4 regions of the Streptomyces olindensis genome follow, and region 3 is predicted to be linked to each of the others. Evidence: riboswitches for the same ligand, from Rfam matches in the RefSeq annotation. Region 3 holds a riboswitch; each other region holds the start of a gene.
The links. A riboswitch is a leader RNA that binds a small molecule or an ion and turns the genes downstream of it on or off. The one in region 3 is predicted to bind cobalamin.
Positions count from the first base shown of each region.

Region 1: another riboswitch for cobalamin. It lies ahead of ABZ948_RS09650 (ribonucleoside-diphosphate reductase subunit alpha); the one in region 3 lies ahead of ABZ948_RS10900 (cobalamin biosynthesis protein).
Region 2: another riboswitch for cobalamin. It lies ahead of ABZ948_RS15400 (ABC transporter substrate-binding protein); the one in region 3 lies ahead of ABZ948_RS10900 (cobalamin biosynthesis protein).
Region 4: another riboswitch for cobalamin. It lies ahead of ABZ948_RS32840 (energy-coupling factor ABC transporter permease); the one in region 3 lies ahead of ABZ948_RS10900 (cobalamin biosynthesis protein).

Region 1 covers NZ_JBEYZD010000011.1:143,929-146,852, reverse strand. The annotation lists gene ABZ948_RS09650 (ribonucleoside-diphosphate reductase subunit alpha) at 1-1,423, opposite strand, end outside; cobalamin riboswitch at 1,546-1,675, opposite strand; gene ABZ948_RS09645 (GNAT family N-acetyltransferase) at 1,729-2,235, opposite strand; gene mctP (monocarboxylate uptake permease MctP) at 2,477-2,924, opposite strand, start outside.
Region 2 covers NZ_JBEYZD010000020.1:53,343-56,266, reverse strand. The annotation lists gene ABZ948_RS15410 (APC family permease) at 1-573, opposite strand, end outside; gene ABZ948_RS15405 (CoA-binding protein) at 705-1,133, opposite strand; cobalamin riboswitch at 1,228-1,388, shown strand; gene ABZ948_RS15400 (ABC transporter substrate-binding protein) at 1,473-2,492, shown strand; gene ABZ948_RS15395 (FecCD family ABC transporter permease) at 2,489-2,924, shown strand, end outside.
Region 3 covers NZ_JBEYZD010000013.1:93,660-96,583, reverse strand. The annotation lists gene ABZ948_RS10910 (inorganic phosphate transporter) at 1-1,202, shown strand, start outside; gene ABZ948_RS10905 (hypothetical protein) at 1,234-1,455, shown strand; cobalamin riboswitch at 1,610-1,730, shown strand; gene ABZ948_RS10900 (cobalamin biosynthesis protein) at 1,831-2,766, shown strand; gene ABZ948_RS10895 (cobyric acid synthase) at 2,769-2,924, shown strand, end outside.
Region 4 covers NZ_JBEYZD010000071.1:27,736-30,659, forward strand. The annotation lists gene cbiQ (cobalt ECF transporter T component CbiQ) at 1-415, opposite strand, end outside; gene ABZ948_RS32835 (energy-coupling factor ABC transporter substrate-binding protein) at 421-795, opposite strand; gene ABZ948_RS32840 (energy-coupling factor ABC transporter permease) at 792-1,493, opposite strand; cobalamin riboswitch at 1,524-1,709, opposite strand; gene ABZ948_RS32845 (serine/threonine-protein kinase) at 1,837-2,924, opposite strand, start outside.

The sequences.
Region 1 (2,924 bases), on a different contig from region 3:
GGACGGTCTCGTCCAGCCGCTCCCAGTCGAGGTCGCCCTTGTCCACGAACGCGCCGAGGTTGACCGACCCCAGGTTGCAGACCGCCGTCTCCCCGTCGCTGGTGACCTCCAGGATCTCCGTGCAGAGGTTGGAGGAGTGCACGACGTGGCCCGGCTCGGCCGTCTGGTTGGCGGTGCGGTTGGCGGCGTCCTTGAAGGTCATCCAGCCGTTGCCGGTCTGCGCGAGGGTGCGCATCATCCGGCCGTACAGCTCGCGGGCGGGCAGGGTCTTCTTCGCCAGGCCCTTCGCCTCGGCGGCCCGGTACGCGGCGTCGAACTCCTCGCCCCACAGGTCGACCAGCTCGGGCACGTCCGCGGGGGAGAACAGCGACCACGGGGCGTCGGCGTTCACCCGGCGCATGAACTCGTCGGGGATCCAGTGCGCGAGGTTGAGGTTGTGCGTCCGGCGGGCGTCCTCGCCGGTGTTGTCGCGCAGTTCCAGGAACTCCTCGATGTCGGAGTGCCAGGTCTCCAGGTAGACGGCGGCGGCGCCCTTGCGGCGGCCGCCCTGGTTCACGGCGGCGACCGAGGCGTCCAGGGTCTTCAGGAACGGGACGATGCCGTTGGAGTGGCCGTTCGTGCCGCGGATCAGCGAACCCCGGGCCCGGATGCGGGAGTAGGCGATGCCGATGCCGCCGGCGTGCTTCGACAGCCGGGCGACCTGGTGGTAGCGGTCGTAGATGGAGTCCAGCTCGTCCTTGGGGGAGTCGAGGAGGTAGCAGGACGACATCTGGGGGTGCCGGGTGCCGGAGTTGAAGAGGGTGGGGGAGGAGGGCAGGTAGTCGAGGCGGCTCATGAGCCCGTAGAGCGCGGCGACCTCGTCCACCGACCTCGCGGTGTCGTCCTCGGCCAGACCGGCGGCGACGCGCAGCATGAAGTGCTGGGGCGTCTCGATCACCTTGCGGGTGATCGGGTGCCGGAGCAGGTAGCGGCTGTGCAGCGTGCGCAGGCCGAAGTAGCCGAAGCGGTCGTCGGCGGCCGTGTCGATCAGAGCGTCGAGGCGGGCGGCGTGGAGGCGTACGAACTCGGCGGTGCGGTCGGCGATGAGGCCCTCGCGGTGCCCGACCGCGACGGACTCGGTGAAGGACGTGACGCCCTGGGAGGCGGCCTCCTCGCGGATGCCGATCGTCAGCAGGCGCGCGGCCAGCCGGGAGTAGGCGGGATCCTCGGAGATGAGGCCGGCGGCCGCCTCCGTCGCCAGCTCGCGCAACTCCGACTCGTCGGCCCGCGCGGACCGGCCGCGCAGCGCGGCGGCGGCGACCCGGCCGGGGTCGGCGTCGGGGAGGTCGGCGGTCAGCTCGGTCAGGGTCCGCAGCAGCGCGGCACCGGGACCGTCGTGCTCTTTCTCTGCGGCTGAGACCGGATCGGCTGGCGCGATGGTCACGTGGGGCTCTCCCTCGCTCGGCAGGGGGCCTCGCCGAGGGCAGGGGGCAGCACGCGAGCGCACGCGGCGTCGCGTCCACCGGCCCATTCCACGAGGCCCGGACGTCAGGCACACCGGCCGGATGGCCGGGCGCACTGTCGGCAGGTCCTCGGACTGACGCCCATGCGCCCATAAAAGAGGCATGGATACACCGTTGCGGGACAGTTCCGGATTCGCACCGGATTCCCCTGCGGCGACAGCGAGCATGAGCATACATCTTGTGCCGGGTGAGGATCACGCCCCTATATGTTGTGTCGCGGATGACTTCAGAGCGTCAACTCGTAAGTGAGCAGCGTGATGTCGTCCAGGTGCGGGACCGGGTTCCAGTCCCGCTCCGGCGTGCGGACGAAGCCCAGGCGTTCGTAGATGCGGTGGGCGGAGTGCATGGTGCGCTGGGTCGACAGCACGATCCGTACGCAGCCCTCCGTGGCCCGTGCCCGGTCGACGCAGGAGCGCACCAGGGCCTCGCCGGCGCCCCGGCCGCGGGCCGCGCGGGACACGGCGAGCATGCGGATCTCGGCCTCGCCGGGGCCGGCTATGTCGGCCATGGGGCCGCCGGACGGTACGAACGTGACGCCGCCGAGCAGCTCGTCGCCCCGGAGCGCGACCAGGACCTCGGCGGCGGCCGCGCGCTTGGCCACGTCCTTCAGCTCGCCGAGGTACTCGTCGCTCTCACCGAAGTCCAAGAGGCCGTCCTGGAGGTAGGCGTGGGCGGTGATGTCACCGAGGGGGCCGTACTCGCCGGGTTCCGCCGGCCGGATGACGATGTCCATGGGCCGAGTGTGCCCCAGGGGAGGGACGACGGAGCCCGGGTTTCCGAGGCCGGTGGTCGGCGGCCGGGTTGCGGGAGAGCCGGGAGTGATTCCACGGAAGCAGGCGGCATCCCGAACCGGGTGAACCGGACCGCTTCCGGGACGCGATGGCGAGGCGTACGCGCGACCGGCCGGGGACGCGTACGACAGCGGGCCGCCGTGAGTGGTGTTCACGGCGGCCCGCTGTGCGTGTTCCCTGAAGCTAGTGGGCGGACCCGGCGGTCGCCGGCGGGAGTTCCACCTGCACCCCGGGGTCGCCCGCGTCCGCCGTGTAGTCCTCCGGCTTGGTCTCGTCGATGCCGTCGGGAGCCTTCACGGCCCTCAGGACGAACGTCAGGACCACCGTCACCACCACGTTCAGGACGAACGCCGTGAGGCCGATGTAGCCGATCTCGCCGATGCCGGGGATCTCCTTGGAGGAGCCGCCGAAGTGCTTCTGCGTCGGCGAGGCCACGCCGTACGCGGCGATCGTGCCGTAGAGCATGCCGACCGCCCAGCCCGCGAGCAGCGCCCAGCGGTGGAACCAGCGGGTGAACAGGCCGCCGACCAGGGCCGGGAAGGTCTGCAGGATCCAGATGCCGCCCAGCAGCTGGAAGTTGATGGCGACCGTCTTGTCCATGGTGAGGACGAAGGCCAGCGCGCCCACCTTC
Region 2 (2,924 bases), on a different contig from region 3:
CGCGATGATGAAGATCGCTGCCAGCGGGACGGCCACCTTCCACCACGTGGCGGCGCTGTTGGTGTGCGCCAGGAGCCGCACACCGAGGAAGTTGATCACGACGAACACGGCCATGAGGACCACGGCGACGACGAACCCGGCGGCCGTCAGCGTCCCGTCCGCGGCGTGCTGGAAGCCCTGCGCCCAGTGCCAGTGCCCCGCGTACCCGATCATGGCCTCGACCTCGATCGGTGCCACCGTCGCGGCCTGGAGCCAGGAGAACCAGCCGAAGGACATGCCCGCCAGTCCGCCGAACGCGTAGTGCGGATAGCGGGCCGTGCCGCCCGCGACCGGGAACATGCCGCCCAGTTCCGCGTGCACCAGCGCCAGCAGCACGATCGCCACCGCGCCGATGAGCCAGGACAGGATCGCCGCGGGACCGGCCGCCACGACCGCCTTCTCGGCGCCGTACAGCCAACCGGATCCGATGATGGACCCGACCGACGCCCACATGAGCCCGATCAGTCCGACGTCCCTGCGCAGTCCGCCCGGGCTTCTGTCCACCCCCACTGCCACCTGGTCGACGCTTGCCATTCAAGGGGCCTCTCATCAACGAACTCGGAGAGTTCAGCGAGCAAGAGGCCTCAGGCTAGGAACCGGTCACCGGCGGCAGAAAGACGAGTTGTACGCCCTTGACCGGGCAGGGGCGTTTCCTGGCAATCGCTTCAGGAATCCGCTACGCGGCGATGGGGAAGTCGTGGGATCTCGATGGCCGGGCAGCGGTCCATCACCATCTCCAGGCCCGCCGCGCGAGTCCGGTCGTACGCCGCCTCGTCGACGACGCCGAGCTGGAACCACACGGCCTGCGCGCCCTTCGCGACCGCCTCGTCCGCGACGGCCCCGGCGAGGTCGCTGTTCACGAAGACGTCCACGACGTCCACGTCGAAGGGGATGTCCGCCAGGCTCGCGTACCCCTGCTCGCCGTGCACCGACTCCGCCTTCGGGTGCACGGGCACGACGCGCTTGCCGAAGCGCTGGAGCACCTCGGCGACGCCGTACGCCGCGCGCTGCCGGTTCGACGACAGGCCCACCACGGCCCAGGTGTCGCCGAGCTCGGTGAGGATCCTGCGGACCGTTGCCTCGTCGCCGTACACCGGCGGCCTCCTCGAACGTCGCGGAAGAACTGCTGCCCGCACAACGAAGCAGGGTGCGCGGTGATTCCCCGGCACCCCGTGATAGCTTGCCGAGGCCAGTCGAACCCATGTACGTGGGTCAGGGAATCCGGTGCGAATCCGGAACTGACGCGCAGCGGTGAGGGGGACGGGCGGGGCCTCGGCCACTGGACTGTCGTGCGGACGTCCGGGAAGGCGCCCCGATCCGGGTGAACCCGAGTCCGAAGACCTGCTGGCGGCCCCCGCGGCCGCGCGCGGCGGGGGAGCACCGTACGACCGGGCCCCGCGATCGGGCCCTCGACGCCTGAGGACTGGTTTTCCGTGCCCCTCGCCCGACCCGCCCGTGCCGCCGTGCTGCTCGCGGCCGGCTCCCTGCTCCTGACCGGCTGCGGCGACGCACGCCCCGCCCCCGCGAAGGCCGCCGCCGTCACCCTCGACAACTGCGGCCACGAGGTACGCGTCGCGGCCCCGCCCCGGCGCGCCGTCTCCCTCAACCAGGGCACCACCGAGATCCTGCTCTCCCTCGGCCTCGCCGACCGCCTCGCGGGCACGGCCACCTGGACCGACCCCGTGATGAAGGGGCTGGAGAAGGCCAACGCCCGGGTGCCGCGCATCGCCGACAACAACCCCTCCTTCGAACGGGTCCTGGACGAGGACCCCGACTTCGTCGCCGCGTCCTTCGTCTCCACCCTCGGCAAGGGCGGCGTCGCCACCCGCGAGCAGTTCGAGAAGCTCGGCGTGCCCACGTACGTCTCCCCGTCCGACTGCGCCGGCAAGGACAACTCGGGGGGCGGCGACGGCGCGCGCGACAAGGCGCTCGGCATCGACACCGTCTACGGCGAGGTGCGCGACCTCGCCGCCGTGTTCGGGGCGAAGCAACGCGGCGACGAGCTCGTGGCCTCCCTCCAGCGACGCATGAAGAAGGCCACCTCGGGCATCGACGCCTCCGACGTCACCCTCCTGTACTGGTTCGCCAACTCCGAGTCCCCCTACGTGGCGGGCTGTTGCGGAGCGCCCGGCATCATCACCCGGGCCCTCGGCGCGAACAACGTCTTCGACGACACGCACCAGGAGTGGCCGCAGGTCAACTGGGAGACGGTCGCCGACCGCGACCCGGACGTCCTCGTCATCGGCGACCTGACCCGCAGGTCGCAGACCGCCGAGTCCGCCGCGAAGAAGATCGCCTTCCTGGAGTCCGACCCGGCCACGAGGAACATGGACGCGGTCCGGCACAAGCGGTACGTGCTGCTCAGCGGGCAGGCCATGAACCCGACCATCCGCACCGTCGAGGGCGTGGAGCAGGTCGCCGCCGCGCTGCGCGCGTTCGGGCTCGCGAAGTGACCGCGCGCGCCCTGGGACTCGGCGCCGCGGGGACCCTGCTGCTGGTCGTCTCCCTGGCGCTGGCGATCACCATCGGCCCGGCCGACATCCGGGTCGCGGACGTCTGGTCCGTCGTAGCGGCCCACCTGGGGCTCGGCACCTCGGACCTGACGCCGATCCGGGACGGGATCGTCTGGCAGCTGCGGCTGCCGCGCACCCTCCTCGCGGCCGTGTGCGGGGCCGGACTCGCCGTCTGCGGGGCCGTCATGCAGTCGCTGCTGCGCAACCCGCTCGCCGACCCGTTCGTGCTCGGGGTGTCCTCGGGCGCCTCCACCGGCGCGGTCCTGGTCGTCGTGCTGGGCGTGGGCGGCGGGGTCGTCCCGGTGTCCGCCGGGGCGTTCGCCGGTGCCCTGCTCTCCTTCGCGCTCGTGCTGCTGCTCAGCCACACCCTCG
Region 3 (2,924 bases):
CCGCACTCGCGTTCGATTTCACGAACGGTTTCCACGACACCGCGAACGCGATGGCCACGACCATTTCCACGGGCGCCATGAAGCCCAAGGTCGCAGTGGCCATGTCCGCGGTCCTCAACCTGGTCGGCGCCTTCCTGTCCGTCGAAGTCGCCAACACGATCTCCAAGGGCCTCGTCGACGAGGCCGGTATCCGCCCCGAGGTCATCTTCGCCGCCCTGGTCGGCGCGATCCTCTGGAACCTGCTGACCTGGCTGGTCGGCCTGCCGTCCAGCTCCTCGCACGCCCTGATGGGCGGCCTGATCGGCGCCACGATCGCCTCGGCGGGCGTCGGCGCGGTGCACGGCGACGTGCTGGTCACGAAGGTGCTGATCCCGGCGATCGCCGCCCCGCTGGTCGCGGGCGTCGCGGCGATGCTCGCCACGCGGCTGACGTACTCGCTGGGCAGGAAGGCCGACGGCAAGGCCTCCGAGAAGGGCTACCGGGCCGGCCAGATCGCCTCCGCGGGCCTGGTCTCCCTGGCGCACGGCACCAACGACGCGCAGAAGACGATGGGTGTCATCACCCTGGCCCTGGTCGCCGGCGGCGCCGTCGCGCCCGACTCCGACCCGCCCATGTGGGTCATCCTCTCCGCGGGCATCGCGATCGCGCTCGGCACCTACCTGGGCGGCTGGCGCATCATCCGCACCATGGGCAAGGGCCTGACCGACCTCCGGCCGCAGCAGGGCTTCGCCGCCCAGACCAGCGCGGCGACGGTCATCCTGGCCTCCTCCCACCTCGGTTTCTCCCTGTCCACCACGCACTCGGTGTCCGGCGCGGTGATGGGCGCGGGCCTCGGCCGCAAGGGCGGCGTGGTCCGCTGGTCGACGGCGACGCGGATGTTCGTCGCCTGGGGCCTGACCCTGCCGGCGGCGGCCCTGGTGGCCGCGCTCGCCGAGTACGTGACCGGCTTCGGCGACTGGGGCACCGCCGTGGTGGCCGTCTTCCTCGTCGCCTCCTCGGCGGCCATCTGGAAGATCTCCCGGCGCGAGGTCGTCGACCACACCAATGTCAACGACACCGACGACGCGGAGCCGGCCGGTGTGGTCACCACGGCGATGGCCGCGGTGACGCCGCCGCCTGCGGGCGGCACCTCCGCCGACGTGCCGCCGATACCGGCCCAGGCCACCGCCGAGCGCACACCCTCCACGACCACCACGGTCTGACCCGCCCACCGGCAGCGAGAAGGAAGCAGAGATGAAGATCGACTGGGCGGCCCTCGGCTCCGTCTTCGGCGTGAGCCTCGTCGTCACCGTGGCCCTCGTGGGCCTGTTCACCCTCGGCATCACCGGCCTGTCGCGCCGCGAGCGCGCGGTCGCCGAGGGCGGGTCCGCGAGCCTCGCCGTCACGGGCGCGTACGCGTGCTTCGCGGCGTGCGCGGCGGCCGTGGGCTACGGGATCTATCTGATCGTGGCCTGACGGCCCGATCGCACAGCGTGTCCGCCGGGCGGCACGGGACCTCGGTCCCGTGCCGCCCGGTCGTCGTGTGCGCGAAAGGGGCGATGTGGGGTTCTCCACACTCTCCCCGCGCAGGTCAAGGGCAAGTTGACGGCGGTTCGCGGCCGTGGTGGACTTCCGGGGCCAGTACGGCGGCAGGAGAGGAAGCCGGTGTGAGTCCGGCGCGGTCCCGCCACTGTCACCGGGGTAGCCATCCCCCGGGAGCCAGGAACTCTCACCGCCGGTCTCGTCGAACCAGGGCGTGGACACCCTGAGTGAGGACACGTATCGCCATGCGCGGCTGCCGATCGAGGTTCAGCACCCCACCCCTGCCTGCCCTGTTGGCCGGCTGAGCCCATGGGTGCCGGTCGCGTCTTCGCGTACGGCGCCGCCGCCGGCCTGATCGGTGACCTGCTGCTCGGCGATCCCCGCCGGGGGCATCCGGTCGCCGCGTTCGGGCGGGCCGCGGGTGCCGTGGAACGGGTGTTGTGGCGGGACCACCGCGGGTGGGGCGCGCTGCACACGCTCGTGTGCGCGGGAGGAGCCGTCGCGCTCGGGGCCGTCGCCGAGCGTGCCGTGCGGTCCTCCGCCGTCGCCTCCGTCGCGCTCACCGGAGCCGCCACCTGGGCCGTCGTCGGGGGCACTTCGCTCGCCCGGGAGGCCGGGACCATCGGGCGTGCCCTGGAGGCGGGGGACGTGGAGGCGGCCCGGGCGCGGCTGCCGCATCTGTGCGGGCGCGATCCGCAGGCCCTCGACGCCGACGGGATCGCCCGGGCCGTGGTCGAGTCCGTCGCCGAGAACACCTCCGACGCGGTGGTCGGGGCGCTGGTGTGGGGGGCCGTGGGCGGGGTGTCGGGGCTGCTCGGGTTCCGGGCCGTCAACACCCTGGACGCCATGGTCGGGCACAAGTCGGCCCGTTACCGGCGCTATGGGTGGGCCTCCGCGCGGCTGGACGACCTCGCCGGGTGGCCGGGCGCGCGGCTGACCGCCGTCCTCGCAGTGCTGGCCGGGCCGGATCCGCGGGGGGCCGTCCGCGCCTGGCGGGCGGACGCGGCGCAGCACCCCAGTCCCAACGCCGGGCCCGTGGAGGCCTCGTTCGCGGGGGCGCTCGGGGTGCGGCTGGGCGGGACCCTGTCGTACGGCGGGCGGGTGGAGCACCGGCCCGTGCTGAACACGGACGGGCGGGCCGTCGTCCGCCATGACGTCGAGCGGGCCGTGCGGCTCTCGCGGCGCGTCACCTGGCTGGCGCTCGGGGTGTGCGCCGGCGCGCGGTTGCTGAAGAGGGGGAAGTGAGCATGAGCGGTGGGCTTCTCGTCGCCGGGACCACCTCCGACGCGGGCAAGAGCGTCGTGACGGCCGGGATCTGCCGGTGGCTGGTGCGGCAGGGCGTCAAGGTCGCGCCCTTCAAGGCGCAGAACATGTCCCTGAATTCGTTCGTGACGCGGGAGGGC
Region 4 (2,924 bases), on a different contig from region 3:
CGGGCACGCCCGCCGCCACCAGGCGGGGCAGCAGGTCGGACATCGGCGTGGTGAAGGCGAACAGCAGCACCCCCAGGGAGGCCGCCGAGGTGCGCAGCAGCAACTCCCCGGCCCGCACCGGCCCGTCACCGGCGAGGGAGACGAAGCCCCCCGGCCCGCCGACCTGGACGAGCAGGGTGAGCGCGCCGGTCACGCAGAAGCCGAGCGGCACCCGGTAGGCCCGCCACAGCCGCCGGCCGGGCACACCGGCCGGACCCAGCAGCAGGGACAGCGCCGCCACGAGCACCAGGGCCGCGCCCGGCCAGGGCGGCAGCGAGACCGCCAGCACGGTGAGGCCGAGTCCCAGCACGGCCTTGTCCACGGGGTGGCGGCGGCGCCAGCGGCTGCTGTGCGCCGCCGCGTCGATCGGCAGCACGCGGCTCAGGCCCCGTCGGCCGGGGACTCCCCGGGGACGCCCGCGGTGGCCCGGTCGGCGGCCTCCTGACGGGCCGTGGCCCGTTCCTCGCCCTGGCGCCGGCCGCGCCGCAGACCGAAGTAGTAGGCGAGGACGCCCGCGCCGAGCGCCGCCTGGAGGGCGAACAGCGCCGACTCGATCTCCGCGGACGGCGGCTCGTACAGCGGCGAGAACCAGGGCTCGTAGCCCGGGTCCAGCTCGGTGATCGCCGTCTCCGCCTGGGCGTCCGCGCCGGTGAACGGCTCTTCCTTGTGGTCGCCGAGGCCGAGTGCGAGCGGCAGCACGGCGAGCGCGGCCACGGCGAGCAGCAGCACCAGGTTGATCTTCGTGTTCCGGTTCATCGGGCCACCGCCTCGGTCTCGGTCCGCGCGCGCTTGTCGGCGAGGAGCACGCCCAGCCGGGTCAGTTCGCCCTTGCTGGACTGCACCAGCAGCCGCATCACGAGGACGGTGAGCAGGCCCTCGCTCACCGCGAGCGGGATCTGCGTGACGGCGAAGATGGAGGCGAACTTGCCGAGCGCGCCGAGGAATCCGCTGCCCGGGTCCGGGAAGGCGAGCGCCAGCTGCACGCTGGTGACGCAGTAGGTGGACAGGTCGGCGACGAACGCCCCGCAGAACACGGCCCCCATCAGCGGCACGTCGTACCGCCGCAGCAGCCTGTACACCGCGTATCCGGCCCAGGGCCCGACGATCGCCATGGAGAAGACGTTGGCGCCGAGCGTGGTGAGGCCGCCGTGCGCGAGCAGCAGGGCCTGGAAGAGCAGGGTGATGGTGCCCAGGACCGCCATGATGGGCGGGCGGAACAGGATGGCCCCCAGTCCGGTGCCGGTCGGGTGGGAGCAACTGCCGGTGACGGACGGCAGTTTCAGGGCGGACAGGACGAACGTGAAGGCGCCGGAGGCACCGAGGAGCAGGGTGCTCTCGGGGTGCTCGCGCACTTCACGGGTGAGCGACCGGACTCCGTGGACGACGAACGGCGCCGACGCGACGCCCCAGGCGACCGCGTGCGCCGGAGGCAGGAAACCCTCGGCTATGTGCATGGCTCAGCAGACCCTCTCCAGCACCTCGTGGATGGTTGACGCGCCTTGGCCGGTCTCCTGGCTGACGGGTACCACCGCCCGTGCTCCGCCTTCCCGGGTCCTTCAGGACCCAGTGGCTGCCCGTGGGGGCTGGAGCCGGACTTCCCGATTCACAGTGGCGAGGGCCGCACCGGCATCACACCGGATTTCCCGTTCACCAAGGCGTGGTGACAATAAGGCCGGGATAAGGGCGATGACAAGCCACGCAGGGGGCGCGTGAGGGGGCGCCCGCTCGCACACCGGCGCATGCCGCCGCGGATCCGAGCGGGACGGGCGGCCCCGGGCCGCCGGACGGCGGGCCGTGTCAGTCGTCGCCCCCGTCGTCCCCGTCGTCGTCGCCGTCCCCGACCGGCCGGACCTTACGGGGCTTCTCCTGCCGAGGCTGCTCCGCCTGTCGCGGTGCGTCGGCGGTCGCCTCCTGCGTGGGGGCCGCGGGGCTCGGGGTGGGAGAAGGGGGAGCGGTCGACGGGGACGGAGTCGTGGGCGGAGTGACATCGGCCACGGTGCCGGCGGCCGGAGCGGTGTCCGCGCCCGGGGCGGAGGAGAGGGGCGAGGCGGAACCGCCGGACGGGGTGGCGGCCGGGCTACTCGCGGTCGGTGACGCGTCCGGTTCCGTGCCCTCCGTCGCCGTGTCGTCGGGGGAGAACCAGAGCATGCCGGCGAGCATCGCGGCGAGGAAGAGGGCCGCCGCGGCGATCGTCGCGGCCGCGCGCCGCCGGTCGCCGAGGCGGTCGCGGGGCGCGGCGCGGCGCGCGCGTCCGGCGTGGGGCGTGCGGGTGGTGAGCAGCGCGGGGGCGCCGGGCAGCGCGTAGGTGGTCACGCTGCGGGGCTCGGCGGGCGCGTACGCCCCGGGAGCGGCGGACGGCACCGGCGACGCGGCCTCCGGCAGCGGCTCGGGCAGCCCCCGCCAGGCGCCGCCGGCGAACCACTCGGCGGCCTGCTGGGCCGAGGGCCGGTCCTCGGGCTGCTTGGCGAGGAGCCCGAGGAGGTAGTTCTCGAAGGCCGGCGGCAGACCCGCGACACCGAGCTCGCGGGGCGGCACCGGGGCGCTGTCGAGGTGCTGGTGGAGGAGTGCGACGGCGGTGTCCGCCTGGAACGGCGGGCGGCCGCTGAGGAGCTGGTAGAGCACGCACCCCAGGGAGTACATGTCGGAGGCGGGCCCCGCGGGCTGCCCCAGGGCGCGTTCGGGCGCGAGGTAGAGACCGGTGCCCACGATCTGGCCGGTGGCGGTGAGCGCGGCCCCGGGATCGTCGAGGAAGCGCGCGATGCCGAAGTCGCCGATCTTCAGGGTGCCGCCCGCGTCCAGCAGCAGGTTGGCGGGCTTGACGTCGCGGTGGACGATGCCCTGCGCGTGCGCGGCGGCGAGCCCGGCGGCGGCCTGGGCGGCGAGGT